Regions from separate parts of the Cutibacterium avidum 44067 genome, predicted to be linked through region 3. Evidence: riboswitches for the same ligand, from Rfam matches in the RefSeq annotation. Region 3 holds a riboswitch; each other region holds the start of a gene.
The links. Region 3 has a riboswitch for cobalamin ahead of mutA (methylmalonyl-CoA mutase small subunit). Riboswitches for the same ligand answer to the same signal wherever they lie in the genome.

Region 1 (9,720 bases), 930 kb from region 3:
TCTGGTTGCCACCGATGTGCCAGTACGCCGTGGACTCCCAGGATGGGATCCCAGGCACGTGGCATCTGGTTCACTACGGCTCGTTCGCTGTGGGTGGCTTCGGCCTCATCGTCGCCGAGGCCACCGCAGTGAGCCCCGAAGGCCGTATCAGCCCTTATGACACCGGGTTGTGGAATGACGACCAGGTAGCAGCCTGGCGCACCGTCACCGACGCCGTTCACAGCCTGGGCGGCAAGATCGCGGTGCAACTGGGCCATGCCGGACGCAAGGCCTCCACCGAGAAGTGGTGGCCGGGATTCCATGGCAGCGTGGTGCCTCCCGAGCACGGCGGCTGGATTCCGGTCGGACCGACCGCCGCGCCGGCGGACGGCAAGCAATACGTCGGCCTGCCCGTCACCACCCTCGACGAGGACGGCATCGCGAAGGTCATTGACAACTTCCGCTCCGCTGCTGCACGTGCCGTGGAAGCTGGGTTCGACGCCGTCGAGATTCACAGCGCCCACGGTTACCTGCTGCATCAGTTCTACTCGCCGCTGTCCAACACCCGCGCCGACGGCTGGGGCGGTGACTTCGACGGACGTGTCCGCCTGCCACTGGAAGTTGCGAAGGCTGTGCGTGACGCCATCCCTGACACCATGCCCTTGTTGGCACGTCTGTCGGTCACCGACTGGCGGGACGACGGCTGGCAGGTGGAGGACTCCGTCGAACTGTCGCGTCGTTTTGCGGAAGTCGGAGTTGACCTCCTCGACGCCTCCTCAGGAGGAAACTCGTCGGCGCCCATCCCCGTCGCCCCGGCCTACCAGGCTGACTTGGCAGCTCGAGTGCGCACCGAGGCGGGCATTCCCACCGCCACCGTCGGCATGATCTGGACCGCAGAGTTGGCCGAGGAGCTGCTCCAGAAGGGCAGTGCCGACGCCATCATGATCGGACGGGCAGCTCTGCGGGACACCAACTGGCCGTTGCGCGCCGCCCACGAGTTGGGAGTTCCCAACGAGGACGCGCCGTGGCATCCGGCGAGATTCCGGGGAGCGTGGCGCTGAGGACGTGGAGTTTCAGCGTTTCTGACGCTCGACGAAGCCCGGTGACGGCGGCGTGTTCGGTGCCACGAATCCGCCGGCCGTCAGGGGGTCGTCACGGTGTGCGTCCATGAGACGCCCAAAACGCTCAATGCCCCTACATCTTGTATTGACTCTTATTGATCAGCGTTCATATAGTGGCGACTGCACATGGTTCCCGTGTTCGCACGGGCCAAGAGGGAATCCGGTGAGAATCCGGAGCTGCCCCGCAGCGGTATACGAGAACGACCGCCGTCATCACGCACTGTGCTTCGGCATGGGAAGCGACGGCCAGTAGGCAACAAGTGCTCGTGAGTCCGAAGACCTGCCAGGTGTGGTCCCGCAACCGCGGGGCCCGGTTCGCGATCTCGCGGGAAGTGTCGCAGCGTTCATGGGGACCAGTGTCCCCGCCGCATTCCGCCCGGTCGCGTGCCTACGGCATCGCACGGAGGAATTGCAATGAGCGCCGACCCCATCTCGACCATCCGCGTCCGCAAGCGCGACGGATCCCTGGCCCCTTACGACGGCAACGAAGTCGCCGCATCCATCATTGACTCAGCCCGTGGGCTCGACGACGCCGTTGCCCGGGCAACCCTGCTGCAGGCCGAGGTGGAGATCACCCTATTCGACGGGATCACCACCGACGCCTTGGACGAGGCCGTCATCCAGGTGGCTCTGGGCAATGCCAAGGACGACCCTGCCTTCGACACCATTGCCAGCCGAATCGCCGTCAAGAAGCTGTACAAGGAGGTGTTCGGCGACACCCACGACGGTCTCGGTGACGCCAGCCCCGAGCGGGTGCGAGACCTCCACCATGCCTACTTCCCGCGCACGATCGACAAGCTCGTCGCCGACGGCCACCTTGACGAGCGACTGGGGCGGCTCTTCGACCTCGACGCCCTCGCCACGGCCCTTGATCCCGCCCGTGACGACCTCATCGGCTTCACCGGCGTGCGCACCATGGTCAACCGTTATCTGCTGCGTACCCCCGACCAGCGAGCGTTGGAAGTACCGCAATACTTCTGGATGCGCGTGGCTATGGGGCTCAGCCTCACCGAGGACGATCCGACCTCCTCTGCCCTCGCCCTCTACGACTCGATGAGCAACCTGCGTCATCTCGCGGCTGGATCCACCCTTGTCAACGCGGGCACCCCGGCTGGCCAGCTGTCCAACTGCTTCGTCATGCGCACCGAGGACGACTTGGAGCACATCGCCCGGACGATCCGTGACGTCATGTGGATCACAAAGGGCACCGGCGGCATCGGGCTGTCGATGTCTGACCTGCGCTGCGAGGGGTCACCTATTCGCTCCGACAACACTGCGTCGACCGGTCCGATCCCCTTCATGCACACCATCGACTCGACGCTGCGAGCCGTCTCCCGAGGAGGCAAGAAGCTCGGCGCTCTGTGCTTCTACATGGAGAACTGGCATATGGACTTCCCCCAGTTCCTCGACCTGCGGCAGAACTCCGGTGACCCGTACCGACGCACCCGTACCGCCGACACTGCGGTGTGGATCTCCGACGAGTTCATGAAGCGCGTCGCCAAGGACGAGGACTGGTACCTCTTCGACCCCGCCGAGACCCCCGATCTCACCGAGCTCACCGGGTCGGCCTTCTCGAAGCGTTACGCCCACTACATCGCCGAGGCCGAGGCCGGCCACATCAGGCGTTTCCACCGCACCACGGCCCGCGAACAATTCCGAGCCATACTGGTGAGCCTGCAGACGACATCCCACCCGTGGTTGACGTGGAAGGACAGCGTCAATACCCGCGCGTTGAACAGCAACACCGGGACGATCCACTCCTCGAATCTGTGCACCGAGATCTGCCTGCCCCAGGACCGCGACCACACCTCGGTGTGCAACCTGGCTTCGGTCAACCTCGCCGGGCACCTCGTCGGGCCGCGCGGGAAGCGTCGCATCGACTGGAACCAACTGGCCGCCACCACTCGGCTGGCGGTGCGCCACCTCGACAACCTCGTCGACATCACCGCTTCGGCGGCGCCTCAGGCCGAGCGATCCAACGTGGAGAACCGGGCCATCGGCCTGGGCGTCATGGGGCTGACGGACATGCTCGAGCAGGTGCGGATTCCCTACGACTCCTCCGAGGCCTGCGAGATCGTCGACCGGATCATTGAATTCATCAGCTGGCACGCCATCGACACCTCCGCTGATCTGGCCACCGAGCGTGGCTCGTACCCGATGTTCGCGGGATCCGGCTGGTCGGAGGGGATGGTCCCGGTCGACACTCTGGCCGTCCTGGAGCGCGACCGTGGCATTCCCGTTGACGTCGACCGGACGACGAGGATGGACTGGGACGGGCTGCGTACCAAGGTGAGTCGCGGGATGCGCAATGCCACTCTGATGGCCATCGCCCCGACGGCGTCGATCGGCCTGGTCGCTGGCACGACGCCGGGTCTGGACCCGCAGTTCTCCCAGATGTTCTCCCGAGCCACCTCGGCCGGGAAGTTCCTCGAGGTCAACCGCAATCTGGTGGCCGACCTCAAGGACCTCGGGCTGTGGGAGAAGGTACGCGAGGAATTGCTGCGCCGCCAGGGGGATCCCAGCGAGATCGAGGCCATCCCGGCCTCCCTACGGCGTCTGTACCGCACCTCCTTCACCCTGGATCCGATGGCCTACCTCAACGTGGCCGCCCGGGCGCAGAAGTGGGTGGACCAGGCCATCAGCCGCAACATCTACCTGGCCTCCCGGTCGGTCGGCGACATGGAGGACCTCTACACCGCGGCATGGCGAATGGGCGTCAAGACGACCTACTACCTCCACATGCTGCCCCGTCACACCGCCGAGCAGTCAACGGTGGCGGTCAACAAGGCTGCCGGACATCGCAACGGTCCTCGTCGTGGGTTCGCCACCGCAGCACGGCGTGACACCAGCACCGCGACCATCGAAAAGCCCCTGACCGAGGTACTCGACGCCGAACCCGTCATGGCCCTCGATCTCGTCGACGGCACCTCCTGCCCGGTGGACCCACAGGAGCGCCTGCAGTGCGAGTCCTGCCAGTGACCGACGACCGTTCCACCCACTGAAAGCGAGAACACCATGATCCTTGGATCCGGAATCCACGAGGGGTTGCTGCTCAAGCCCGTCATCTACCCGTGGGCCTACGACCTCTACAACCAGGCCGTGGCGAACACGTGGTTCCCCAACGAGATCCAGCTCGACGAGGACCTCGCCGACTTCGGCCGGATGACTCCCGACGAGCACCATGCCCTGACCCACCTCATGAGCTACTTCAACCCCAACGAACTGCTGGTCAACAAGGCGTTGGCCTTCGGGGTCTACCCCTACGTCAACGCAGCTGAGTGCCACCTCTACCTGGCCAAGCAGATGTGGGAGGAGGCCAACCACTGCATGGCATTCGAGTATGTCCTCGAGACCTTCCCGATCGACCGCGACGAGGCCTACCGCTCCCACGTCCACGTCCCGTCGATGGCCCGCAAGGAGTCCTTCGAGGTGGCCTTCATCAAGCGGATGACCGAGCAGACCCTCGACATCACCACCGTCGAGGGCAAGCAGGACTTCGTGCGCAACCTGGTGGCTTACAACATCATTCTCGAAGGCATCTGGTTCTACTCCGGGTTCATGGTCGCGCTGTCCTTCCGGCAGCGAAACCTGCTGCGCAATTTCGGCTCCCTCATCGACTGGGTGGTCCGCGACGAGTCCCTCCACCTGAAATTCGGCATGAACCTCATCCTGACGGTGTTGGAGGAGAACCCGGAGGTCGCCACCGAGGAGTTCGCGACCGAGATCCACGACATGATCGTCGAGGGGGTGTCCATGGAGGAGCAGTACAACCGCGACATGCTCCCCCGCGGCATCCTCGGGATGAATGCTGATTACGTCAATGACTACGTCAAGTACCTGGCAGATCGTCGCCTAGAGGAGCTCGGGTTCGAGCCGGAGTACCGCGTCGCCAACCCGGCGAAATGGATGGCCACGGCCAATGACACCCTCCAGCTGGTCAATTTCTTCGAGGCCACCAACACCTCCTACGAGGTCAATGCCCACGCCACCGGTGGTCGGTGAGATCGGGAGCGGACCCCGATCTTCGACGAGTCCCCGTTCGTGGGGTATTCGTCACCCCGTTGGCGAGCGTGCATGAAGTCGCCATGGCATGCACGCGGACGATGTCAGCCCCAAAATATGCTTTGGGACTGACATCGTCCCTTGTTAGGGTCCTATAACGTGGACGAACTCTTCAGCCCTCCCGGAGGCGAATGGCATCCGGTCTCCCCGAAATTCGTGACCGTCAAGAGGCTCATGGTCTGTCTGACCTGGGGTATCCTTACGGTCGCCCTCGCCGTCGTGCTGGGGATCGTCGTCACCTGGTGGGCCGGTGTCATCGCGACGGTCGTCGGTCTGGCCTTCACCGGATGGCGATTCTCGCGGATGCCGGCCGTCGTCGCAGCCATGGGCTGGTGCGAACGCGGAAGCGACCTGTGCATTCGTTCCGGCCCGTGGTTCCGTCGCATGGTCATCGTCCCCTACGGTCGAATGCAAGCCGTCGAGATCAACGCTGGCCCCTTCGATCGACGCTGGGGTGTGGCATCCGTGGAACTCGTCACCGCTGCCATGGCGACCAACGCTTCCATTGACGGCCTGCCCGCTGAGGAGGCCAAAGCCCTGCGTGAACGGATCACGGAAATGGCTGAGGAGAAGGACGCGGCCCTGTGACCCCGGAGGAGCAGCCCCGCGAGGAGGGCCGAACCGACATCGTCATTCCCTCCGCCCCGGTAGCCGAGCAACCTGCCTCCGCGAAGGCCGTGGAGAGGCGCCCCCACTGGGCGACCCCGCTGGTGCGCGGCTGGATGGTCATTGCTGCCGCAGCCTTCATTCTGCTCAAGCAGTTGCTCGAGGACGGCAAGGACTTGATGTCATTGTCCCTCCGCGACCTCGGAATCGGCGGCAGCATCGTCGTCATCGTGGCCATCCTGCAGATCGTTGTCGGCGCCTTCGTGTGGGCGACCACGAGATTCCACATCGACGAGGAGGAGGTGCGCATCGAGCACCGCTTCATCACCCACGAATCCGACCGGCTGGCCTTGTCCAAGATCCAAGGGGTCGACGTCGTCCAGCCCTTCGCCGCCCGGATTGTCGGTCTGGCAAGCCTCAACATTGACGTCGGGGCGTCCAGCTCCAAGAAGATCGAGTTCCTGAAGCGTCACGAAGCCTACGAGCTGCGCGACCTGCTCATTTCTCGGGCCCATCATGACGCTGCCCAGTCCCATGCTGGCAGGGCGGACGACGGCGTCGGCTCTCAGTGGTGGGATCGACGCCGCGATGAGCACGAGATCGTCAGTGTCACGGCCAAGCGAGCCCTCACCGCCGGGTTCCTGTCGATGACCTTCCTCATCCAGCTGCTGGCCCTGATCGTGTCGATCGTCATCAGCGTCGCCAACGACCAGCCGCTTGGTATCGCCGCCATCCTCGCCCTCTTGCTGACGATGATCGGTGTGGTGTGGAAACAGCTGGACGCCGCGTGGAAATTCTCCCTGCTGAGGTCAGGAGGTGCCCTCAAGGCGGTTCACGGTCTCACCAGCCTGACGACGCGCACTGTTCCGGTACGCAGGGTGCAGGCAGTGGAGGTGTCCACGCCCCTGCTGTGGCGTCCGTTGGGAGTCTCCCGCATCACGATGACGGTGCTCGGCGGGGCCGGACTGTCGGACGTCGAGCAGTCGACAGTTCTGCTGCCCATTGGTGACGACGAGCAGGTCCGCGCCGCCCTCGACGCGTTGTGGCCCGGATTCCGGCTGGACTCGGTGCACCTCAACGGAATCCCGAAACGTGCCCGGTGGTTCCGCTGGTTCGACCAGACGGTCATCGCATGGGGGTTCGACGAGGAGGTCGTCGTGACACGGGAGGGGCTGTTCAATCGCACCCTGAGCGTCGTCCCGCACGCCCGATCGCAGTCGGTGCGGCTGGCACAGGGGCCGCTACAGCGTCGGCTCGGACTGGCCGATTTTTACGTGGACACCTCATCGGGCCCGGTGACGGTGTCGTGTTCCAACCTCGACGCCACTGCTGCGCGAACCTTCGCCATTGGCCAGATGGACCGTACCCGTGCTGCCCGGGCCCGGGAGCTGTCACCGATGGACCATCCCGTGACCGACCCTGCCGGTGCTCCTGACCCCGCAGGTATTTCTGACCCCGCAGGTGCTCCTGATGCCGGCGGGCTGGTCGACGCAAGGCCAGGCGAGGCCGAGTCCGCCGCTGACCCCAGAATCTGAACCAGCTGCGCCACTTCTGCGCACCCGCGCCGTCAGGCACGGCGCCGGCGTCGCTACGTCGGGGAATACCTCTGGTACTTGCGCCGTCGTTGCTCACCTGCGCCATGACTGCGCATCTCGACGTCTGATCGGCGATGAAGCTGCGCCATTTTGGTGCACCTGCGCCAGTTTTGACCGTCTACCGCCCTCCTCCACCAGCCTCAAAAACCTAGTTGCGCCAAGATTGTGCAGTTGCGCCGTCCAAACGCGGCGCAACTGCACAGATATGGCGCAGCTAGCGGAAACCTGGCAACGCCCCACCGCTCACCGTTGGCAACCGCCTCGCCCCTCACTTTCTCTCCTCCCTCCGCCGCCACCCGTTACGCTTGTTCACCATGAGCAACGTGCTGGGAATTGACGTCGGCGGCTCCGGGATCAAGGGAGCCCCGGTTGACCTCGACGTCGGAGACTTCGCCGAACCGCGACTTCGCATCCCCACCCCTGAGAAGTCGTCCCCCAAGAACGTCGTCGCCGTGCTGCGCGAGATCGTCGACAACTTCACCCCCACCATTGGCGACGGACCGGTTGGCATCTCCTTCCCCGCCCCGGCACGCCACGGCGTCATCCCCTTCATCGCCAACCTCGACCAGGGGTGGGCTGGCCTGCACGCCGAGGACTACATCAGTGATGCTCTCGGCCGCCCCGTGACCGTCCTCAACGACGCAGACGCCGCTGGCCTGGGTGAGGTCCACTACGGTGCAGCCAGGGGTGTCCCGGGCGTCGTCATCCTCACCACCCTAGGCACTGGCATCGGGTCTGCTGTCATCAACAATGGCATCCTGCTGCCGAACACCGAGCTCGGCCATCTCGAGATCGATGGCCATGACGCCGAGAAGCGCGCCGCCTCCTCGGTCAAGGACCGCAAGAAGATGTCCTACAAGGATTGGGCGACCAAGCGCCTGCAGCGTTACTACGAGGTCGTCGAGATGCTGTTCTCCCCCGACCTCTTCGTCGTCGGCGGCGGTGTCTCCAAGGACCACGAGAAGTTCTTCAAGTACCTCAAGCTGGAGACCCCGATCGTCCCGGCTCAGTTGCTCAACCGAGCCGGCATCATCGGCGCAGCCTGGCAAGCTCGGTGGCGCTTGGAGCACCCCGACGTCACCGAGGGGCAGGTCGTCGAGGCCACCAAGAAGGCCGGGGACGACGACTGACGTCTCAGTAATCCTGCAACACAGTACGATCGCCCATCCTTTCCGGATGGGCGATCGTACTGGCTCCTGCTACCGATACGTCAAACCCGTGTACCACTCGTTTTTGGTACCACAGCACGATGCCTGATGACCCGCTCCACTGGCACGGTGGATGCCATCCCGATCATCACCCCCATGACGAGGAAGGACATCTCATGACCAGCCAACAGCTCATCCTTGGTCTCATTGCCATCGCCATTCTCGTAATCCTCCTTATCCCCACCCTCGTCATCAAAACTCGCAAGGAGCGCAAGCTTCCGGGTGAGCCCAAGCCGGTAACAAAGGGCCGGCGATCCTGCGCCCTGCTCATCGATGTGATTTGCGTAAGCGCCCTCACCGGGATCGGGTGAGGCCTCTTCGTGGGCGGCACCGCGCTGTACGAGATCAGCGATATCGCTCACAAGTCAGCCATCGAGTCGGCCACCAAACCGATCGGCACCGCACTCCTCCTGGCCATCAGTATCGGTTACGTCATCATCTCAGTGGCAGGACGCCTCGGCTCCTCCCCAGGAACCAACGCCATGCGTCTCGCGTGGGTTGACGCGGATGGGCACCCGTCTGGACGAGTTCACACCTCCGTCATCGGTGCGGCCTTCATCCTCTCGGTTCTCGGCAAGACATGGGTTGGCACGTTAGAGTCAATCGGCATCATCATCCTGTTCATTGAGGCCGTCTCGGTGCTGTGGGACGAGCGGGGCATCATCGCCAAGGTCATGCATCTTCATCTCGTCGACACGAAGGCCACCACGACACGCGCGCAATGATGTAGGGACACAGTGATCGCCCGCCTCAGATTGAGACGGGCGATCACTCATTTCCGGCCGTCGCCGGAGGCAGCTGGCACCGTTTCAGCCCTGACGAGCCTTCAACCGCGGGTTCTTCTTGTTGATGACATAAACGCGGCCACGGCGGCGCACCACCTGGGAGCCGGGCTGGTCCTTGAGGGCTCGCAAGGAGTTCCTGACCTTCATAATCTTCCTGTTCGTCGTACTCGAGTCTTTCTGATACTGGTTCTCATTACCATATCAGCCTCGTCAACTCGAGCCCTAGCCCATAACCCATGTCGGACTCGGTTTTCGTCCCGCAGGAGGATGCGCGACGACACCTCGACCTGCAATATTGACCATCGCTCATCATCGGAAGGCCCCATGCTCGAAAAATCACTCATCTCGGTGCTCATTGGCGCAG
Region 2 (9,720 bases), 150 kb from region 3:
TCACCGACGTCGATTGGTACCGGATCGTCGGTGACACCTCGATCCCGATGACCCTGGCCGCCCCGGCGAACCTGCCGAGGGTTCCCCATGAGGGGTCGGTCATCTCGGGTCAGGTCGTCCCGGTGGTGTCGACGGGTACTTGGGAGGGTGACGCCCTCTGGGGGTGACGCCCTCTGGTCACGTGCCGTGAACCCCTCAGCGGTGGGTGTTCGTCAGTTCGTCGGTCGAGGCGATGGCGTTGACGGCAGCCACTGCGATGGCCGAGCCACCGCGTCGTCCCAGCAAGGTGAGGTAGTCCAGTCCCAGCGTGGAATCGACGAGAGCCTGCTTGGACTCGGCCGCACCGACAAAACCAACGGGGATACCGACGACAGCCGCCGGGCGGGCCCCCGTCTCCTCGCACACCTCGAGCACCCGGTACAAGGCGGTCGGGGCGTTGCCGATGGCGACGATGGCCCCGTCGAGCTTGCCCTCCTCGGCCCACAGGTCCACCGCGGCGCAGGTTTTCGTCATGTTCTTGGCCTTGGCGATGTCGGCCAGTCGGGGATCCTTGATGTAGCAGATCGTCTCGTTGTCACGGGGGAGACGAGACCGGATGATCCCGGTGGCGGTCATCGAGGAATCACACAGGATTGGAGCGCCAGCGCGCAGGGCCTTGCGAGCCGCAGTGACGACGCCGGGGGTGAAAGCGATGTCATCGGCGATGGCGGGGTCGGCGGCAGCGTGAATCATTCGGACGACGACACCTTCGACGTCGGCGGGGAAGCGATCGAGGTCCGCCTCAGATCGGATGATGCGGAAGGACTCGCGGTAGATGTCGGATCCGTTGTTGACGTACTCGTGGGCCACGGCTGTGCTCCTGACGATGACAAGGTGTGATGACGTCGGGATGCTAACACTGCACGTCGCGCACATGGTGCGTTACCATTGCTAGGCCATCCTTGGATGCAACCCCGGGACAGCTGTGTTTCACTGTCCAGGACACAACTCAAGAATGCCCTGATGACGTGGTTGAAGCCGGGAAATGCCGACACGGACGCGCCACTGTGAACGATCCCTCGAGGGTCGGAAGTCAGATCTGCTACGCGCATCAGGCCTTTCCAGAACGGGACGCGAATCCCGAGAAAGGAGATGACACCTCATGCACATTGCTGAGGGCGTTCTCTCACCAGCTCAGTGCGCAGTGTGGTATGCAGCTGCTGCGCCATTCGTCATCCATGGCGGCTATCGAGTCGTCAAAGAGGTTAAGGAGCATCCCGAGAACAAGCTCCTGCTCGCGACTGCCGGCGCCTTTACCTTCGTTCTCTCCGCCATCAAGCTACCCAGCGTCACCGGCTCGTCGTCCCACCCCACGGGAACCGGCGTCGGTGCAGCCCTGTTCAAACCACCGGTCATGGCGTTCTTGGGGATGATCGTATTGATCTTCCAGGCTCTGCTGCTGGCTCACGGTGGCATCTCGACCCTGGGCGCCAACACGTTCTCGATGGGCATCGCCGGACCGTGGGCCGGTTACGCCTTCTACAAACTCACCAAGAAATGTCATGGTCCGGACGCATTGGCGATCTTCCTCTGCATGGTCTTCGCGGACTTCATCACCTACGTTGTGACCAGCTTCCAGCTCGCCTTCGCCTTCCCGGATCCGACCGGTGGCTTCTGGGGAGCCGTCGGCAAGTTCTTGACCATCTTCGCCTGGACCCAGATCCCGCTGGCCATCGCTGAGGGTCTGCTTGGCATCCTGCTGTTCCGTTTCCTCGCCAAGGTCGCCGCTCCGCAGCTCCAGCAGCTCGGTGTCCTCGCTCGTACCCCGGAGGTGTCCCATGCCTGAGAACACCGTTGCAAAGGTCCGTCAGGACAACTCGCTGACCGGAAACAACAAGTGGGTGGCTCCGGTCATCATCATCCTTCTGATCGCCCTGTTCATCATGAGCATGATCCTCGGTGGCAAGAAGACCAGCGGCGACGAGGAAGGATTCGGGGGGACTGACGACGCTGCCGCCGAGGCTGCCGAGCAAGCCGGTGCCAAGAAATGGATCGAGCCGATCTTCGAGCCGAACTCCGGTGAGGTCGAGTCCGGCCTGTTCGCTCTGCAGGCTGCCCTGGGTGCCGGCGTTGCTGGCTACGCCCTGGGCCGTATGGCCGGCAAGAAGAAGGGCCGCGAGGAGGCTGAGGACGCCTCCGATCTGCACAGTGTCGACGACGTGCCCGAGGCCGCCGTCACCTCGTCGGAAGCGACTGCCTCCGCCAAGTCATGACGATCACCTCTCTCGACGACGCCGCCTGGGACTCTCCCTGGCGGCGTCGTTCGGTCGGGGAGAAAGTCGCCCTGTCGACGGCTCTCCTCCTGACCTCACTGTGCACCCCGTCGATGGAGGCGTCGTCGTTGGTCAGCCCGGTCGTGGGCTCCGGCATCTGGCCGGGGGCGCTGTTGGCCGGGATCGTCAGCATGATCGTCATCCTCGGTCCGGCGCGCATCCAGGGGCGAGTGCTGTGGCAGGCGATGGCTGCCCCGATCGTCTTCCTCTTCTTCGGCGGGATCTCCGTCCTCATCAGCCTCGGTTCCAGCCCGGCGGGAACGGTCTGGTGGCATTCCGGGGTATTCAGTATCGGTCCGGTCTCCACCGCCCAGGCAATGTCCTTGGTGGAGCACGGCGTCTGTGGCACGCTCACCCTCATGGTGCTGGCCGTCACCACTCCCATGGTTGACCTGCTCACCTGGATGCGAAAGTTCCACATCCCCGATCCGTTGCTCGAGATCGCCTCCTTGACCTACCGACTCATCTTCGTGCTGCTCGACACCCTGGTCACGGCCAGCGAAGCTCAGCACGCCCGCCTTGGTGACGCCCCGGAGGGGAGATTTGGCGGGTTCAACCGGCGCATGAACAACACCGCCGCGCTGCTGGGATCGGTGGGTATTCGCGCCTGGACAAGGGCCAACCGCCTCAACGACGGCCTGGTCAACCGAGGATTCGAGTCCGCCTTGGTGACCCTGCCCGTCAAACGCGTCGGATCAGCGCGTTTCAAAATCATCGTCGTCGTCGTCATCGCCGCAGTCTGGGCGATCAGCTGGTCGACGACCGGAAGGATTTTCAGATGAGTGACGAGGTCCTACTGTCGACCGAGCACCTGTACGCCACCCACCCTGGCCGGCCCATGGTGCTCACCGACGTCAACGTCACCTTTCGTGCTGGAGTTCGGGTGGCGATTCTGGGAGCAAACGGATCGGGCAAGACGACGCTGATGCGTTGCTTGTCGGGCTCCCTCAAACCCGTCAAGGGCAAGGTCAAGAGGGGTGGCACCGTGCTCGGTCACGGGCGCACCCAGCTTCGTGAGCACCGTCGGGCGGTTCAGCTCGTCCTCCAGGACCCCGACGACCAACTCTTCAGCGCTGACGTGAGCCAGGACGTCTCCTTCGGCCCGATGAACATGGGGCTGGACGTGGCGGAGGTGCGCGATCGCGTCGCCGAGGCCCTGCAGCTGCTCGGGGCCAGCCATCTTGCCGAGCGTGCCACGCACCAGCTGTCCTATGGTGAACGCAAGAGGATTGCTGTCGCCGGTGCCGTCGCCATGCGCCCGGATCTGCTTCTCCTTGACGAGCCCACCGCCGGACTCGACCCGGTTGGCGTCACCAAGATGCTGGAGGCATTGGACCGTCTGCGTGACCACGGTACGACTGTGGCGATGGCCACCCATGACGTCGACCTGGCTCTGGCCTGGGCCGACGAGGCTCTCATCGTCGTCGACGGTGGAGTGCGGCAGGGGCCGATCGACGAGTTGCTCGCCAATGTGACCATGGTGGAGAGGGCTCATCTGCACTTGCCGTGGCCCCTCGAGCTGGTCCGACGCCTTGGCATAGACGAGCGTCCCCGCACGATGAGTGAGGTCGTCGCGATCCTGTCACACCGGCCGCCGAGCACTTCACGGTGACGCCGTGTTGCCTCGTGACACCAGCGACATGAGTCACGTTTGATGGGGTGACCGCTGCGGTGGTTCGATGGTCGTCATGAACAGGTCATCGTCGAGTACTGCGCTGATCATTGGCGCGGTTGTCGTACCGATCGCCGTCTGCGCGGTGTTGAGCGCCCTCATCGACGTCTTCGTCGCACCCGCAGCCGCCCTCGTACTCGTTCTCGTCATCGTCTTCTTCTGTCTGAGAGGATCCTGGCTCGTTGACGCGCTGGTCATCGTGGTCAGCGCTCTCAGTTTCGACTTCTTCCTGACATTCCCGTACCGGAGCATGAAGATCGCCTCTCGCCCTGACATCGAGGTGACGATCGTTCTTCTCGCAGTCGGTGCCGCGATCGCCGGTATCTCGCGCTGGGCTCTGACGGCCTCGGACCTGGCCGAGCAGCGCCAGGGATATGTTGCCTCGGCACTCGATGCTCGCTCAGGCGGGCTGAGCCATGACGACATCGCTCAGAAACTCGCCAGTCTCGTCGGGGCTGAGGCAGGTGTGTGGGTGGACGGCAATCCGCCGGCCGGGGAGGCCGTCGTCCAGAACTCGACCACCATGCGCACGGATGTCGGGCTGGAGGATCCTTCCCGGGTTGGTTTTCCCACCGACCGGTTCATCTGCTTCCCGGCGACCGGTGGCTACATCCGAGTCTCGGCGGCGTCTCGCCATGTGCGCCCCACCGCCGAGCAGATGCGGGCTGCCTGCCTGCTGGCCTCCCAGATCAGCTGAGTCCAGGATCAGACAACTGTGCACACTGGGTGGCTCGTCGTCACTCAGTGTGCTGCCAGGTCCACGCCACGACGGTGCGGGCCGGTCTCCAGCCCCGCAGTCGGCCGATGCTGTCGGCGGTCTCGACGCCGAACCTCATGAGGTCGCCGCCTAGGTCCCGGTGCAAGGATTCCACGAGCATCTCGGCCTCCATCGTCACCCCATGGACGACGAGCCGTCCCCCGATGGGCAGACGCGGTCGACACTGGGTGACGAGAGTTTCCGTCGCCCCGCCGCCGATGAAGATGGCATCCGGGTCGGGCAGTCCCTCCGGCAGCCCCTTGGTGAGGTCGGCGTCGATGACCTCGAACTGGCCGGGCAGAGTGAGTTCTGCGGCATTCGTGCGGGCATTGGCGGCCCGTTCTGCCTTGCGCTCCACCCCGATGGCTCGGCAGGTCGGATCAGTGCGACACCACTCGACACCGATCGACCCGGCGCCGGTGCCGAGGTCCCACAGCAGCTGGCCCGGCATGGGTCGCAACGCTGCCAGAGCGACGGCCCTCACCGGATGTTTGGTGATGAGGCCGTCATGAGCGAAGTGCGTCTCGTCGAGGCCAGGCGTGCGTCCGAGGAGGGTGGCGTCAGGATCATGGGTCATGAGGGAAGCTTAGGGCAGTGCCGGGTGAGGACAACCCGACCCGTGTGACACAATCGACTATGGCCCTCGGGGAGGAATCCGGTGTGAATCCGGAGCGGTCCCGCCACTGTGAGCGCCTCAGCGCGAGCCAGGTCGATCCTGCGGGTCAGGTTACGGAAGTCCCGTGACCCGACGGGCGCGGACCCGCAAGGAGGTCGTTCATGCCGCACGCGCGCAGTGGCGCCACACCAGACGACGGACTGTCCACCAGACAGCGACGGTTACGGCCAGTTCTTGCGGTGAACACCGGCGAGGGCAAGGGCAAGACGACAGCGGCGATGGGCACCGCCCTGCGCGCCTGGAACCAAGGGTGGAGGGTCGGCGTCTTCCAGTTCGTGAAGTCCGGACGTTGGCATGTCGGCGAGCAGGACGCCCTGCAAGCTCTCGGGAAACTCCACGAGGAGACCGGCGTCGGCGGGCCCGTCACATGGGAGGTCATGGGGACCGGATGGTCCTGGGCACGGTCCTTCGATGCCGCCGATGACCCCGAGGCCGCTGCCCGCGAGGGATGGCGACACGTGTCGGAGCTCCTGGCCAGCGAGGCGCTTGACTTCTACCTTCTTGACGAGTTCACCTACCCGCTGGACTGGGGATGGCTCGATGTCGACGAGGTCGTCGACACACTGGTCAACCGACCCGGCACCCAGCACGTCGTCATCACCGGCCGTCGGGCCCCGGCAGCCCTCGTCGAGGCCGCAGATCTCGTCACCGAGATGACCAAGATCAAGCACCCCTTCGACGCCGGTCAGCGTGGTCAGGCGGGGATCGAATGGTGATGCGCATTCCACGAATCCTCATCGCCGCCCCGGCGTCGGGAGGCGGCAAGACGACCGTAGCGACCGGTCTCATGGCAGCCCTGCGTGCCACTGGCCGGACGGTGGCGCCGTTCAAGGTTGGGCCGGATTACATCGATCCCGGTTACCACTCGATGGCCAGTGGTCGTCCGGGCCGCAACCTGGACTCCGTCATGTGTGGTGACGAGCTCATGGCCCCGCTGCTGGCCCATGGTTTCGTCACCCCCGATGCGGCGGACATTGCGGTCATCGAGGGAGTGATGGGCCTCTTCGACGGCCAGCTCGGGACCGGACGCGGGTCCAGCGCCGAGATCGCCACCTCGACCCAGACCCCGGTGGTCGTGGTCGTCGACACCGCTCATGCGTCCCTCACCCACGCCGCAGTGGTGGCAGGTCTGGCGACGTTTGATCCGAATGTCACGATCGCCGGTGTGATCCTCAACCGGGTCGCCTCTCCTCGTCATGGTGCCGAGGTCGTGCGCGGACTCGACCGACTCGGCATCCCGGTGCTGGGACGGATTCCGCGCACCGAGTCGATCTTCGTGCCCTCTCGCCACCTGGGTCTGGTCCCGGCGGGGGAGTGGGAGGACTCCGCCTCCAAGGTCGCCGGCCTGGGTGATCTCATCGCCGAACACGTCGATCTCGACGCCGTCATGGACCTGGCCGATTCCGCTCCCGACCTCGACGTCGAGCCTTGGGATCCGCGAGCTGCTCTGCAATCAGCTGGCTGGCAAGGCCATTCCTTCGACGAGCCGCCGGTGGTCGGAATCTTCGCGGGGCGAGCCTTCACCTTCCGTTACCCCGAGACCACCGAGATGTTGCGGGCGGCCGGGTTCCGGGTCGTTGACGTCGATCCCCTCACCGATCGACGTCTTCCGGACGGCATTCAGGGCCTGTACCTGGGCGGTGGATTCCCGGAGATGCACGCCACGGATTTGGAGGACAACACCGAGCTCGCGGCAGATGTCCGCGCCCATGCCGAGGCCGGGATGCCGATCGTCGCGGAGTGCGCCGGGCTTCTCTACCTCTGCCGCCACCTCGACGGGCGAGACATGGCCGGCGTCCTTCCGATGGACGCGGCGATGGCGACGAGACTGACGATGGGATACCGGGTCGCCACCCGCAACTCCATCAGCGTCGTCGGCCACGAATTCCACCGCACCACGACGACGCCATTGGCTGACGTCGACCCGGCGTGGCACATCACCATGCCCGACGGCACCGATCGTGCCGAGGGAGCTCTGGGAGACCCTGCTGCTCTGGGGCGTCCCACCGTGCAGGCCTCCTACCTGCACCTGCACTGGGCCGGTCAGCCCTCCCAGGCGGCGTGGTTTGCCCGTGAGGTGGCGAGGTTCCACGAGGGGAGAGGGGCCCAGGATGCCGAGCCTGACCTCAATCACCACGGGGACAGCGACATTGCCGACGGTCTGGTTGACCTGGCCGTCAACGTCCGCGTCCCCGAGCCACCGCAGTGGCTTCGTGACGCAATCACCTCCACCGAGCACGACTGGGCGCGTTATCCTGACGCCACCCCGGCCCGGGAGGCCCTGGCCACCATGCAAGGTGTGGGAATCGACATGGTTCTGCCCACCTCCGGAGCCGCCGAGGCCTTTCCTCTCATTGCGACCACGCAGCCGCACCACGCCGCGGTCATCCATCCTCAGTTCACCGAGCCGGAGGCAGCTCTGAGATCAGCCGGGATAGACGTCGACCGAGTCATCCTCAATGCCTCCGACGGGTTCGCACTGGACCCGGCCCTCGTCCCGGAGGATGCCGACCTCGTCATCGTCGGTAATCCCACGAACCCCACCGGTCGGCTGCACCCGGCGTCCGACCTGCTGACCCTGCGCCGCCCGGGTCGGATCCTCGTCGTCGACGAAGCCTTCATGGACGCCACTGACGAGTCCCAGTCCCTCATCGGCAATGACATGGACGACCTGCTGGTGCTGCGCTCCCTGACGAAGACCTACGGCCTGGCCGGAGTCCGTGCCGGATACGTCGTCGGGGATCCGCGACTCATCTCACGTCTGGCGGCTCACCAGACCCCGTGGTCGGTGTCCACCCCGGCCGTCGCGGCCATGGTCGCTTGTACCTCCGAGGAAGCGTCTCGGTTCCGCAACCAGCTGCGCGACGAGCTTCCCGCGGCCCGCGCCGACCTCGTCGGACGCCTTCGAGAACTCGGTCTGGCCATCGTCAATTCCGAGGCTCCCTTCGTGCTCGTCGACACCTCGTCAATCAGCGGCGAATCGGTGCGTCTTCCCCTGGCTGATCGTGGGTTTGCCGTGAGGCGCGGGGAGACCTTCCCCGGTCTCGGCCCCAGCTGGATCAGAGTCGCCGTCCGTGACACGAAGACACACGCTGAGCTCGCCCGAGCCATCTCCGATCTGACAGCACACCAACCCAAGGAAAACTGATGTCCTACTCCCCAGAACTCGTTCCCGGCACTGTCACTCTCGTCGGAGGTGGTCCCGGTGATCCCGGGCTGCTGACCATTGCAGGGCTGGAGGCAGTGCGTCAGGCCGACGTCATCCTCCACGACCGTCTCGCTCCGGTCGTCGTCATGGACGAGAATCCGGACGCCGAGAAGATCCCGGTCGGCAAGGTGCCGCGCGGGCCCTACGTCCCGCAGGAGCGCATCAATGAGCTGCTCATCGAGCATGCCAGGGCCGGGCGCAAGGTGGTGCGCCTCAAGGGTGGCGACTCCTTCGTCTTCGGACGTGGTGGCGAGGAGTGGCAGGCCTGCGCCGCTGCCGGCGTCCCGGTGCGCGTCATTCCCGGTGTCACTTCCTGCGTGGCCGGCCCCGAGCTCATGGGAGTCCCACTGACCCACCGTCACCTGGTTCAGGGATTCACCGTCGTCTCGGGGCACGTCGCCCCCGGCGACACCCGGTCCGAACTCGACTGGGCACAGATCGCCAAGACCGGCACCACCCTCGTCATCCTCATGGGCGTGGCTCACATCGGTGACATCGCTGCACGCCTCATGGAAGGCGGACTTGCCGGTGACACCCCGGTCGCCGTCGTCGCGGATGCCTCACTGTTCACCCAGCGATCCCTGACGACGACCCTGGAGAAGGCTGCCGAGGACATGGTCGAAGCGGGCATCAAGCCGCCGGCCATCACCGTTGTCGGAGACGTCGCGGGCCTGGACCTCGACGAGACCCGGGTCCACGAACCGTCTGATCACTGAGATTTCACCGTCGCGAGGTGGGCGTTGATCCACTGCACCGCCTCGTCGACCTCGCTGAGCTCGTCCCCCCAACCAGGGGCCGGGCCGCGTGACACCATGACGATCTGGACGTCGGTCTCGGCTGCCAGGCGGAGCTTGGGGTCCAGCTCGGTGCCCCCGGAGTCCTTCGAGACGACGGTTGCCACACCCTCGGAGAAGATCTCACGCTCCCGGGCCATGGTGAAAGGGCCACGCTCCTGCAGTACCGTCCAGCCCTCGGGAAGCTCCTCCTCGGGAGCGTCAACGCAGCGCACGATGACCCGACGCGGGCCGAGGCACAGGTAATGGCTGATGGGTTGGCGTCCCACCGTCAGCAGGACGACGTCAGGCAGGTCCGCAA
Region 3 (9,720 bases):
TGCCGGCAATCGTCTGGCTGTCTGGGCTTGGCCAACGGATATATATCGTTGTGATGAGCGCTACGGCTATCGCCAGCGCGTCAGAGAGGGTAAGTCCGAAACGTATGCGCGTCGGCCAGTGAAGGCGTCCGGCGGCCTTGCGGGCAACTTCGGTACTAATAGCGGTGCCTTTCGAATGTGAGAGCACTCTCAAGCTGAAGTCATTCCGGGCCATTCATATCATGAGACAGTCCCTGGCGAGGTCGCCCCTGCCGGGGTGCGACCATCGCGGATGCTTGGCGGGTTGATCGCCTCTACGGCAAGGCACAATGCAGTGTCAGACTCGTCCGGGCGACGGGTGAGCGCTCCGGTACGTTCTCTCGCGGCCAGGCTGTGTGATAGCCGCGATGAAGACGTCGGTATGGTTGAAACGGTTTTGTCCGGGGTGAGCTGTCTGGGAGGAACTATGGACACCATCACCATCACCGCTGATGACGGAGCCGACGTCGACGTCCTTGTCTGGCGTCCCGAGGCTGCGTCGGGGCGCCCCATCAAGGGCTTGGTGCAGTTCTGCCACGGTATGGCCGAGTACGCGGCTCGCTATGACGAGGTCGCCCGGGTACTTGCAGCCGACGGCTGGCTCGTCGTGGCGAACGACCACCGTGGCCACGGGCCGCGTGCTGCTGCCATAGGAGAACTCGGAACCACGTCTGATCGTGGCTACCACCAGCTGCTCGACGACCTGTCCGCCGTCGCTGACCACTTCATGGCCAAGCTGGAGGGGAAGCCGTGGTTCCTCGTCGGACACTCGATGGGGTCGTTCCTTGCCCGTGTCCTGGCCGTTCGTCGGGGACGCGAGATGGCCGGCCTGGTCATCATCGGCACCGGCTCCTCCCTGGGGCCGTTGAGCACTGTCGCCACCGGGCTGGCCCAGGCCCAGGTGCTCATGGTGGGGGAGGACTCCCGCAGCCCGCTGCTCAACACGCTGTCCTTTGGGTCCTTCAACCGAGCCTTCCTGCCGGCCCGCACCGACTATGACTGGTTGTCCCGAGACGCTCACGTCGTGGACGCCTACAACGACGACCCGCTGTGCGGTTTCGTCTGCACCGCAGCCTTCTACCGCGAACTCGTCCGACTCATCGAACTCGCCAACTCCACCGAGATCTTCCGAGCGACTCCACCGGCACTGCCCATTTTGCTGATGTCGGGCGCCAAGGACCCGGTGGGGGACTCCGGCAGGGGAGTGCGCCAGGTCGCGCGTCAGTTGCGCGACTCGGGCTCGCGTGAGGTGGACCTCGTTCTCTACCCCGGGGCGCGCCACGAGATCCTCAATGAGGTGAACCGTCGACATGTCCACGCCCACCTGCGCGACTGGATTGATGCCGTCGCTGCCCGGCCCCGGACCTTGCAGGTTCGGAAAGCACGGTGAAAGGCCGCTCACGTTCGTTTCGCACAATCGTGCACATGCACCCCCGCTGCGTGAAGGCGATTGTGCGCAGCCTAGTATCGTAGGTGCTGGTGCCGAGGAATCCCATCCGGGGTTTCAAGGCGGTAAGAGGGAATCCGGTGAAACTCCGGAACTGCCCCGCAGCGGTGAGTGGGAACGACATCACCATCGTCGCCCATCTGGTTCTCGGACCGGGTGGACGTCGATCAAGCACTGGGCTTCGGTCTGGGAAGCGGTGACGTAGGACTCGTCGGCAGACGAGGTGCCCATGAGTCCGAATACCTGCCAGAGCGTGTGGTGCACTCCGCGTGTGCCACAGCGTCCGAGGTCTCGAGGGCCGGCCGAGGTCGTCCAACCATCCACAGCGGAGCAGGAGTCTGACGAATGACTGATCCTGACAACCTCGCATCCAAGCCCGTCGAGGACAGGATGCCCGAGGAGTTGAGCCTGGCCGGGGACTTCCCGAAGGTCACCCACGAACAGTGGGAGGACGCGGTCCTCAAAGTCTTGAACCGGGGTCGCCCCGAGGGCAAGGAACTCAACATCGAGCAGGGAATGAAGCGCCTCGAGCCGACCACGGTCGACGGCATCCAGATCGAGCCGATGTACCGGCGTCAGGATGCCTCCGAGAAGCTCGGCGCTCCGGGCGTACCGCCCTTTACCCGCGGCACGACGATCCGTGACGGCAGCATGGACGCGTGGGACGTCCGAGCCCTTCACGAGGATCCCGACGTCGAGTTCACCAAGAAGGCCGTCATCGCTGACCTCGAGCGTGGCGTGACGTCCCTGTGGCTGCGGGTCGGTGCCGACGCCATCAACCCCGAGGACATTGCCGGCGATCTCAAGGACGTGCTGCTGGACCTGGCCAAGGTCGAGGTCTCCAGCCGCGACGACCAGGAGGCTGCCGCCGAGGCCCTCCTCAAGGTCTACGCCGATTCCAAGATCGAGCCCGACAAACTGTCGTTCAACCTCGGTCTGGACCCGATCGGTTTCGCCGCCCTCAACGGTGGCACCCCGGATCTGTCCGGCATGGGCGAGTGGGTCAGGAAGATCGAGAAGTACAAGAACTCCCGCGCCTTCGTCGTTGACGCCACGATCTACCACAACGCTGGTGCCGGCGACGTGCACGAGCTCGCCTGGGCCATCGCCACCGGCGTCGAGTACATCCGCGCTCTCATGGAGCAGGGACTGACCGCCGAGCAGGCGTTCGACGCCATCAACTTCCGGGTGTCCGCCACCCACGACCAGTTCCTGACCATCTGCCGTCTACGCGCCCTGCGCACCCTGTGGAACCGCGTCGGTGAGGTCTTCGAGGTGCCGGCCGCCAAGCGTGGTGCCCGCCAGGAGGCCGTCACCAGCTGGCGTGAGCTGACCCGTGACGATCCCTACGTCAACATCCTGCGAGGCACCATCTCGACCTTCGGTGCTGCTGTCGGTGGTGCCGAGGCCGTCACGACCCTGCCCTTCGACGCCGCCATCGGCCTGCCGAAGAGCGACTTCTCGCGTCGTATCGCCCGCAACACCGGCATCATCCTCGCCGAGGAGTCCAACATTGGTCGCGCTAATGACCCGGCTGGTGGCTCCTTCTACGTCGAGGCCCTGACCAAGAAGCTGGAGGAGGCCGCCTGGGCCGAGTTCCAGGCTGTCGAGGCTGCCGGTGGCATGGCCGCCGCCCTGACCGGCGACCACGTCCGCGCCGAGCTCGACGAGCTGAACGCCGAGCGCGCCAAGCGTCTGGCGACCCGCAAGCAGCCGATCACGGCCGTCAGCGAGTTCCCACTGCTCGACGCCAAGACCGTCGAGACCAAGCCGTACCCCGAAACTGCCGAGCGCAAGGGGCTGGAGTGGCGCCGCGACGCCGAGATCTTCGAGGCCCTCGTTGATCGTTCCGCCACCTGCTCCGAGCGTCCGAAGGTCTTCCTGGCTTGCCTGGGAACCCGTCGTGACTTCGGTCCTCGCGAGGGATTCTCCGCCCCGGTGTGGCACATCGCCGGCATGGAGACCCCGGAGTGCGAGGGAGGCACCACTGAAGAGGTCGTCAAGGCCTTCAAGGAGTCCGGTGCTGAGGTCGCTGATCTGTGTTCGAACGCCAAGACCTACGCGGCCCAGGGCCTCGAGGTCGCCAAGGCCCTCAAGGAGGCTGGCGCCAAGCTGGTCTACCTGTCGGGTGCTTTCAAGGAATTCGGTGATGACGCTGCCGAGGCCGAGAAGGTCATCGACGGGCGCATCTACCTCGGGATGGACGTCGTTGACGTCCTGACCACCACTCTGGACACGTTGGGAGTTGCCAAGTGACCACCCTGCCTCGTTTCGATTCCATCAACCTCGGAGACTCTCCGGTCCCCGCGGACGCGCAGGAGCAGTTCGCCAAGCTGGCCGCCGCCGCTGGTGAGCAGGAGCCCTGGACCACTCCGGAGCAGATTCCGGTTGGCCACCTGTATTCGGAGGACGTCTACGCCGACATGGACTGGCTGGACACCTACGCCGGTCTGCCGCCATTCACTCACGGCCCGTACGCCACCATGTACGCCTTCCGTCCGTGGACGATTCGTCAGTACGCCGGATTCTCCACCGCCAAGGAGTCCAACGCGTTCTACCGCCGTAACCTGGCCGCTGGTCAGAAGGGTCTGTCGGTCGCCTTCGACCTGCCGACCCACCGTGGTTACGACTCCGACAATCCGCGTGTTCCCGGTGACGTCGGCATGGCCGGTGTGGCCGTGGACTCCATCCTGGACATGCGTGAGCTCTTCGCGGGTATTCCGCTGGACCGCATGTCGGTGTCCATGACGATGAACGGCGCCGTGCTGCCGATTCTCGCCCTGTACGTCGTGACCGCCGAGGAGCAGGGCGCCAAGCCCGAGCAGCTCGCCGGAACGATCCAGAACGACATCCTCAAGGAGTTCATGGTTCGTAACACGTACATCTACCCGCCGCTGCCCTCGATGCGGATCATCTCCGACATCTTCGCCTTCACCAGCGCGAACATGCCGAAGTGGAACTCCATCTCCATCTCCGGCTACCACATGCAGGAGGCCGGCGCGACCGCCGACATCGAGATGGCCTACACCCTGGCCGACGGTGTCGACTACATCCGCGCTGGCGAGTCGGTGGGCCTGAAGGTCGACCAGTTCGCACCGCGTCTGTCCTTCTTCTGGGCCATTGGCACCAACTTCTTCATGGAGGTCGCCAAGATGCGCGCGGCCCGCATGCTGTGGGCCAAGCTGGTCAACCAGTTCGGACCGAAGAACCCGAAGTCCATGAGCCTGCGTACCCACTCGCAGACCTCTGGCTGGTCGTTGACCGCTCAGGACGTGTACAACAACGTCATCCGTACCTGCGTGGAGGCCATGGGAGCCACCCAGGGACACACCCAGTCCCTGCACACCAACTCCCTCGACGAGGCCATCGCCCTGCCGACAGACTTCTCCGCTCGTATCGCTCGAAACACCCAGCTGTTCATCCAGCAGGAGTCGGGCACCTGCCGCGTCATCGATCCCTGGAGCGGTTCCGCCTACGTCGAGAAGCTCACCCTCGAGCTGGCTCGCAAGGCCTGGGCCCACATCCAGGAGGTCGAGAAGGCCGGCGGTATGGCCAAGGCCATCGAGAAGGGCATCCCGAAGATGCGTATCGAGGAGGCCGCCGCTCGTACCCAGGCCCGTATCGACTCCGGTCGTCAGCCCCTCATCGGCGTCAACAAGTACCGTCTCGACGAGGAAGAGGATCTCGAGGTCCTCAAGGTCGACAACACCCAGGTGCTCAAGGAGCAGAAGGCCAAGCTCGAGCAGCTTCGCGCCAACCGTGACGAGGAGGCCTGCCAGGCTGCTCTGGAGAAGCTCACCTGGGCTGCTGCCAACCCGGACCCGAGCGATCCCGACCGCAACCTGCTCAAGCTGTGCATCGACGCCGGTCGCGCCAACGCCTCCGTCGGCGAGATGTCCGACGCAATGGAGAAGGTCTTCGGGCGCTACACCGCTCAGATCCGTACCATTGAGGGCGTGTACAGCAAGGCAGCCGGTAGCACCGAGTCGACCAAGAAGGTCCACGACCTCATCAAGAAGTTCGAGGAGAAGGAAGGCCGTCGTCCTCGCATCATGATCGCGAAGATGGGTCAGGACGGTCACGACCGTGGCCAGAAGGTCGTCGCGACCGCCTACGCGGACCTCGGCATGGACGTCGACGTCGGCCCGCTGTTCCAGACCCCTGAGGAGACCGCTCGCCAGGCTGTCGAGGGCGACGTCCACGTCGTCGGTGTCTCCTCGTTGGCCGCCGGACACCTCACCCTGGTGCCGGCCCTGCGCAAGGAACTGGACAAGCTCGGCCGCTCCGACATCATGATCGTTGTCGGTGGCGTCATCCCGACCCAGGACTTCCAGGAGCTCAAGGATGACGGTGCAGCCGCCATCTACCCGCCTGGCACCGTCATCCCGGACGCTGCCATCGAGCTGATGGAGAAGCTCCTCGCCGCTCACAGCGACGACTGAGTCTGGATCGGTCCACGAGACTGAAGGATTGGCCCCTGGAACCCCGCGAGGTTCCAGGGGCCACCGTCATACGGACCTGAAAGCCACTGGGTATGAGCCCTCAGCCATGAACGTTGTCCGTGGGCGGTACGGTAGACGTACCCACCCGATGAAGGAAATGGTGATCATGCCGATCGACGTCCCCGAACTGGTTGAGCAAGTCCTGGCCGGGAGCCGCCAGCACATTGCCAAAGCGCTGACTCTGGTGGAGTCGAGCAAACCGGCACATCGCGAGAAGGCGCGCGAGATGTTGCGCCTGCTGGCTCCTCACACTGGTGACGCCATCCGTGTCGGTATTTCGGGTGTTCCCGGCGCCGGTAAGTCGACCTTCATCAATGCCATGGGCACCAAGCTCATCGACGAGTTCAACTACAAGGTTGCCGTTCTGGCCGTCGATCCGTCATCGACTCGCACCGGCGGTTCGATCCTCGGTGACCGCACCCGCATGGGGGATCTGTGCAACCGTGACGAGGCATTCGTGCGCCCGTCACCCTCCGGCGGTCACCTGGGTGGCGTCGCCCGGGCCACACGCGAGGCCATGATCGTCATGGAGGCAGCTGGTTACAACGTGGTGCTCGTCGAGACCGTCGGTGTCGGACAGTCCGAGGTCGCCGTGGCAGGCATGGTCGACACCTTCCTCATGCTCTCCGTCGCGGGTACCGGCGACCAGCTGCAGGGCATCAAGAAGGGCATCCTGGAACTGGCGGACGTCGTTGCGGTCAACAAGGCCGATGGCGACAATGCCGGCAACGCGCGTGTCTCCGCTCGTGACCTGTCCATCGCCATGAAGCTCGTCTCCTCCGATGCCGACAAGCGGCGTGTTCCGGTGCTGACCTGCTCCTCGTACACCAAGGAGGGGCTCGACGACGTCTGGCAGGCCATCGTCGACCATCGTGCGTACCTCGAGACGGACGGCTCCTTGCAGGTCCGCCGTATCGAGCAGCAGCGTGAGTGGCTGTGGAACATGGTCCGAAACGAGATCCTCGAGTCCTTGGACACCGATCCCTCCGTCCAGCAGGTCGCAGAGCAGATCGAGGCAGGACTGGGTACCGAGGCCACCAACGCCTTGGAAGGCGCCGAGCAGATCCTGCGCGCCTTTGCCCATGCCGTCCCCAGTCTGCCGTGGGCGCAGGGGGAGATGGCCAGCACTTCGTGATTTGAGGTCGCCTCAGAATTGACCGGCCGGGGGTGCCAAGCGCTCCCGGCCTTGTCATGCCCGGGTCGACGGTCCATACCAGGCAAAAGCTAAGACGACTTTGTTTCAGGAAGATTTCTCAGTCATCATGTGAGAGTTTCCAGGTCGTGGCCGGGAAGTGACCCCTTGCCACCTTAGGTTCATTCCACCTTCAACAAACTGAGAGGAATGGACATGGCATCACGTCGTACGTCAACCTTGCTGCTTTGTGCGATCACTGGCGCATCCCTTGCCGCGGCCGCCGTCCCCTGCAACGCCGCTCCTGGTTTCACCACCTCACCGCTGCGCACTTCCGCATCCGCGCAGACCACCAGCGGCTTCGTCGTCCATTTCAAGGACAACTCGACTTCCGCTCAGGGTGTGTCTCGTGCGGCTCGTACCAGTTCCGCCATGTGGGCGAGCTCGACGTCCCTGCGAGGAGTCGTCGATCATGCCGCCAAGGCACGTGGTGCCCGTGTGACGGCTTCCCTGGCTCGAGCCAATGACTCGATGTCGGTTCAGGTCTCCAAGGGTCTCGACGAGAAGTCCGCCAAGGCCTTCATGTCGGAGATTGAGAGCAACCCCGAGGTGGCGTCCGTCGAACCGGTCATCCACATGACGATCAACGAGCAGACCGGCAAGAAGGTTCGCACCACTGCAGCGGCGTCCGCCCCGAACGACGAGTACTGGAACCGTCAGTGGGGCCTGAACTCCGAGAAGGGCATCGACGCCCCGGGAGCGTGGTCGACCAGCACCGGTTCCGGGGTGACGGTGGCCGTCATCGACTCCGGCATCACCCAGCATCCTGACCTGGCTGGCAAGATCCTGCCGGGTTACGACTTCATCTCTGACGGTCGCATTGCGGGTGACGGAGACGGCCGAGACAACGATCCTTCCGACGAAGGCGACTGGACCCTCGCCGGTCAGTGCGGACCCCGCGCCCGCGACTCGTCCTGGCACGGCAGCCACGTTGCCGGAATTATCGGGGCTTCGACGAATAACGGCAGGGGAATCGCTGGTGCCGCCCCTAACTCCAAGGTCCTTCCGGTGCGCGCTCTGGGACACTGCGGTGGAACTGACGCCGACATCGCTGACGCCATCACCTGGTCCTCGGGTGGCCAGGTTCCGGGCGTTCCCACCAACACCCACCCGGCCAAGGTCATCAACATGAGCCTGGGTGGCCCGAGCTCCTACTGCCCGACGAGCTACCAGCGCGCCATTGACAACGCCAGGTCTCGTGGTGCCACGATCGTTGTCGCCGCTGGTAACGAGTCGATGGATGCCAGCCGTTCGACCCCCGGTAACTGCCGTGGCGTCATCGTCGTGGGAGCGACCGGCCAGACTGGCGCCCAGTCCTACTTCTCGAACTACGGTCCGACCGTTGACGTCTCCGCTCCCGGTGGCGACGACCGCACCGGTGATCTGATCCTGTCGACGGTCAACAGTGGCACGAAGACCCCGAAGTCCCCAGCCTACGGTTACATGGAGGGCACCTCGCAGGCCACCCCGCACGTGGCTGCGATCGCCGCCCTCATGCTGTCCACCAACCCGAACCTCACCCCGTCTCAGGTTGAGTCGATCCTCAAGCAGTCGGTGAAGCCGGCTCGCTGCTATTCAGGATGTGGGACCGGCATCGTCGATGCCCGCAAGGCTGTTCAGACAGCCAGATACGCCTGATCCTCAGCGTCCACTGAGAACAGAACGTGGCCCGGACCATGTGGTCCGGGCCACGTGCCGTGTTGGAGGCGTGATCACCAAAGGACGTCGGGTTCAGTGAGGTCGACAGTCTCGGTGACGGTCTGGCCGCCGCTGGTCACGGTCACCTCGTCGCCGGGGTGAAGCTGGCGTCCGCGTCGGGTCTCGGCTTCTCCATTGACGGTGACCTTCCCCGACGCGATGAGTTCGCGAGCCTGGCCACCGGTGTCGGCGAGGTTGGCGAACTTGAGGTACTGGCCGAGCCGGATCATCTGGTCGTCATGCACATGGTCAGTGTGGCACCTGGCCCCGACACCTCACAGCACGGAGTTGATGAATCCCTGCAGCCGCTCCGACTTCGGGTGATTGATGACGTCATCGGGAGAACCGGCCTCGACGACGACGCCGCCGTCCATGAAGACGACGTGGTCGGCGACCTCGCGGGCAAATCCCATCTCGTGGGTGACGACGATCATCGTCATGCCCTCGCGGGCGAGGTCCTTGAGGACGCTGAGCACCTCCCCGACGAGTTCGGGGTCGAGGGCTGAGGTTGGCTCGTCGAAGAGCATGAGTTCGGGTTTCATGGCCATCGCACGTGCGATGGCGACGCGCTGCTGCTGGCCGCCGGAAAGTTCGGCGGGGTAGTGGTCGGCGCGGTCAGCCATGCCAACTCGCTCCAACAAGGACACGGCCAGCGGCTCGGCCTCTTCCTTGGACAAGCCCGATACCTTGATCGGCGCTTCCATGACGTTGCCCAGGGCGGTCATGTGAGGAAAGAGATTGAACCGTTGGAAGACCATGCCGACTCGTGCCCGCTGGGCGGCGATTTCCTTGTCGGAAAGCCGCTTGAGGCGTCCGTCCGGCAAGGGATCGTGCTCGTAGCCCACGCGCTCGCCGCCGACCCA

Region 1: it holds a riboswitch for cobalamin, as region 3 does, so the genes downstream of both, PALO_RS00495 (ribonucleoside-diphosphate reductase subunit alpha) here and mutA (methylmalonyl-CoA mutase small subunit) in region 3, are expected to answer to the same signal.
Region 2: it holds a riboswitch for cobalamin, as region 3 does, so the genes downstream of both, cobO (cob(I)yrinic acid a,c-diamide adenosyltransferase) here and mutA (methylmalonyl-CoA mutase small subunit) in region 3, are expected to answer to the same signal.

What each region holds. Positions count from the first base shown of each region.
Region 1 is NC_021064.1:98,710-108,429, reverse strand. It holds gene PALO_RS00500 (NADH:flavin oxidoreductase/NADH oxidase) at 1-1,040, shown strand, start outside; cobalamin riboswitch at 1,211-1,402, shown strand; gene PALO_RS00495 (ribonucleoside-diphosphate reductase subunit alpha) at 1,515-4,079, shown strand; gene PALO_RS00490 (ribonucleotide-diphosphate reductase subunit beta) at 4,116-5,102, shown strand; gene PALO_RS12690 (PH domain-containing protein) at 5,466-5,750, shown strand; partial or broken gene PALO_RS12685 (PH domain-containing protein) at 5,885-6,256, shown strand; partial or broken gene PALO_RS12680 (PH domain-containing protein) at 6,416-6,886, shown strand; gene PALO_RS12675 (PH domain-containing protein) at 6,896-7,303, shown strand; partial or broken gene ppgK (polyphosphate--glucose phosphotransferase) at 7,660-8,493, shown strand; partial or broken gene PALO_RS00470 (RDD family protein) at 8,688-9,296, shown strand; gene ykgO (type B 50S ribosomal protein L36) at 9,381-9,503, opposite strand; gene PALO_RS00460 (VanZ family protein) at 9,624-9,720, shown strand, end outside.
Region 2 is NC_021064.1:1,844,966-1,854,685, reverse strand. It holds gene PALO_RS08550 (VOC family protein) at 1-167, shown strand, start outside; gene PALO_RS08545 (precorrin-8X methylmutase) at 196-849, opposite strand; gene PALO_RS08540 (energy-coupling factor ABC transporter permease) at 1,142-1,825, shown strand; gene PALO_RS08535 (energy-coupling factor ABC transporter substrate-binding protein) at 1,818-2,252, shown strand; gene cbiQ (cobalt ECF transporter T component CbiQ) at 2,249-3,094, shown strand; gene PALO_RS08525 (energy-coupling factor ABC transporter ATP-binding protein) at 3,091-3,924, shown strand; gene PALO_RS08520 (DUF4118 domain-containing protein) at 3,992-4,681, shown strand; gene cbiT (precorrin-6Y C5,15-methyltransferase (decarboxylating) subunit CbiT) at 4,722-5,318, opposite strand; cobalamin riboswitch at 5,342-5,478, shown strand; gene cobO (cob(I)yrinic acid a,c-diamide adenosyltransferase) at 5,519-6,133, shown strand; gene cobBC (bifunctional hydrogenobyrinic acid a,c-diamide synthase/histidinol phosphate aminotransferase CobBC) at 6,133-8,565, shown strand; gene cobA (uroporphyrinogen-III C-methyltransferase) at 8,565-9,341, shown strand; gene PALO_RS08495 (cobalt-precorrin-6A reductase) at 9,335-9,720, opposite strand, start outside.
Region 3 is NC_021064.1:1,692,370-1,702,089, reverse strand. It holds gene PALO_RS07775 (hypothetical protein) at 1-214, opposite strand, end outside; gene PALO_RS07770 (alpha/beta fold hydrolase) at 446-1,408, shown strand; cobalamin riboswitch at 1,479-1,730, shown strand; gene mutA (methylmalonyl-CoA mutase small subunit) at 1,811-3,721, shown strand; gene scpA (methylmalonyl-CoA mutase) at 3,718-5,907, shown strand; gene meaB (methylmalonyl Co-A mutase-associated GTPase MeaB) at 6,056-7,102, shown strand; gene PALO_RS07745 (S8 family peptidase) at 7,316-8,797, shown strand; gene PALO_RS07740 (RNA-binding S4 domain-containing protein) at 8,872-9,087, opposite strand; gene PALO_RS07735 (amino acid ABC transporter ATP-binding protein) at 9,133-9,720, opposite strand, start outside.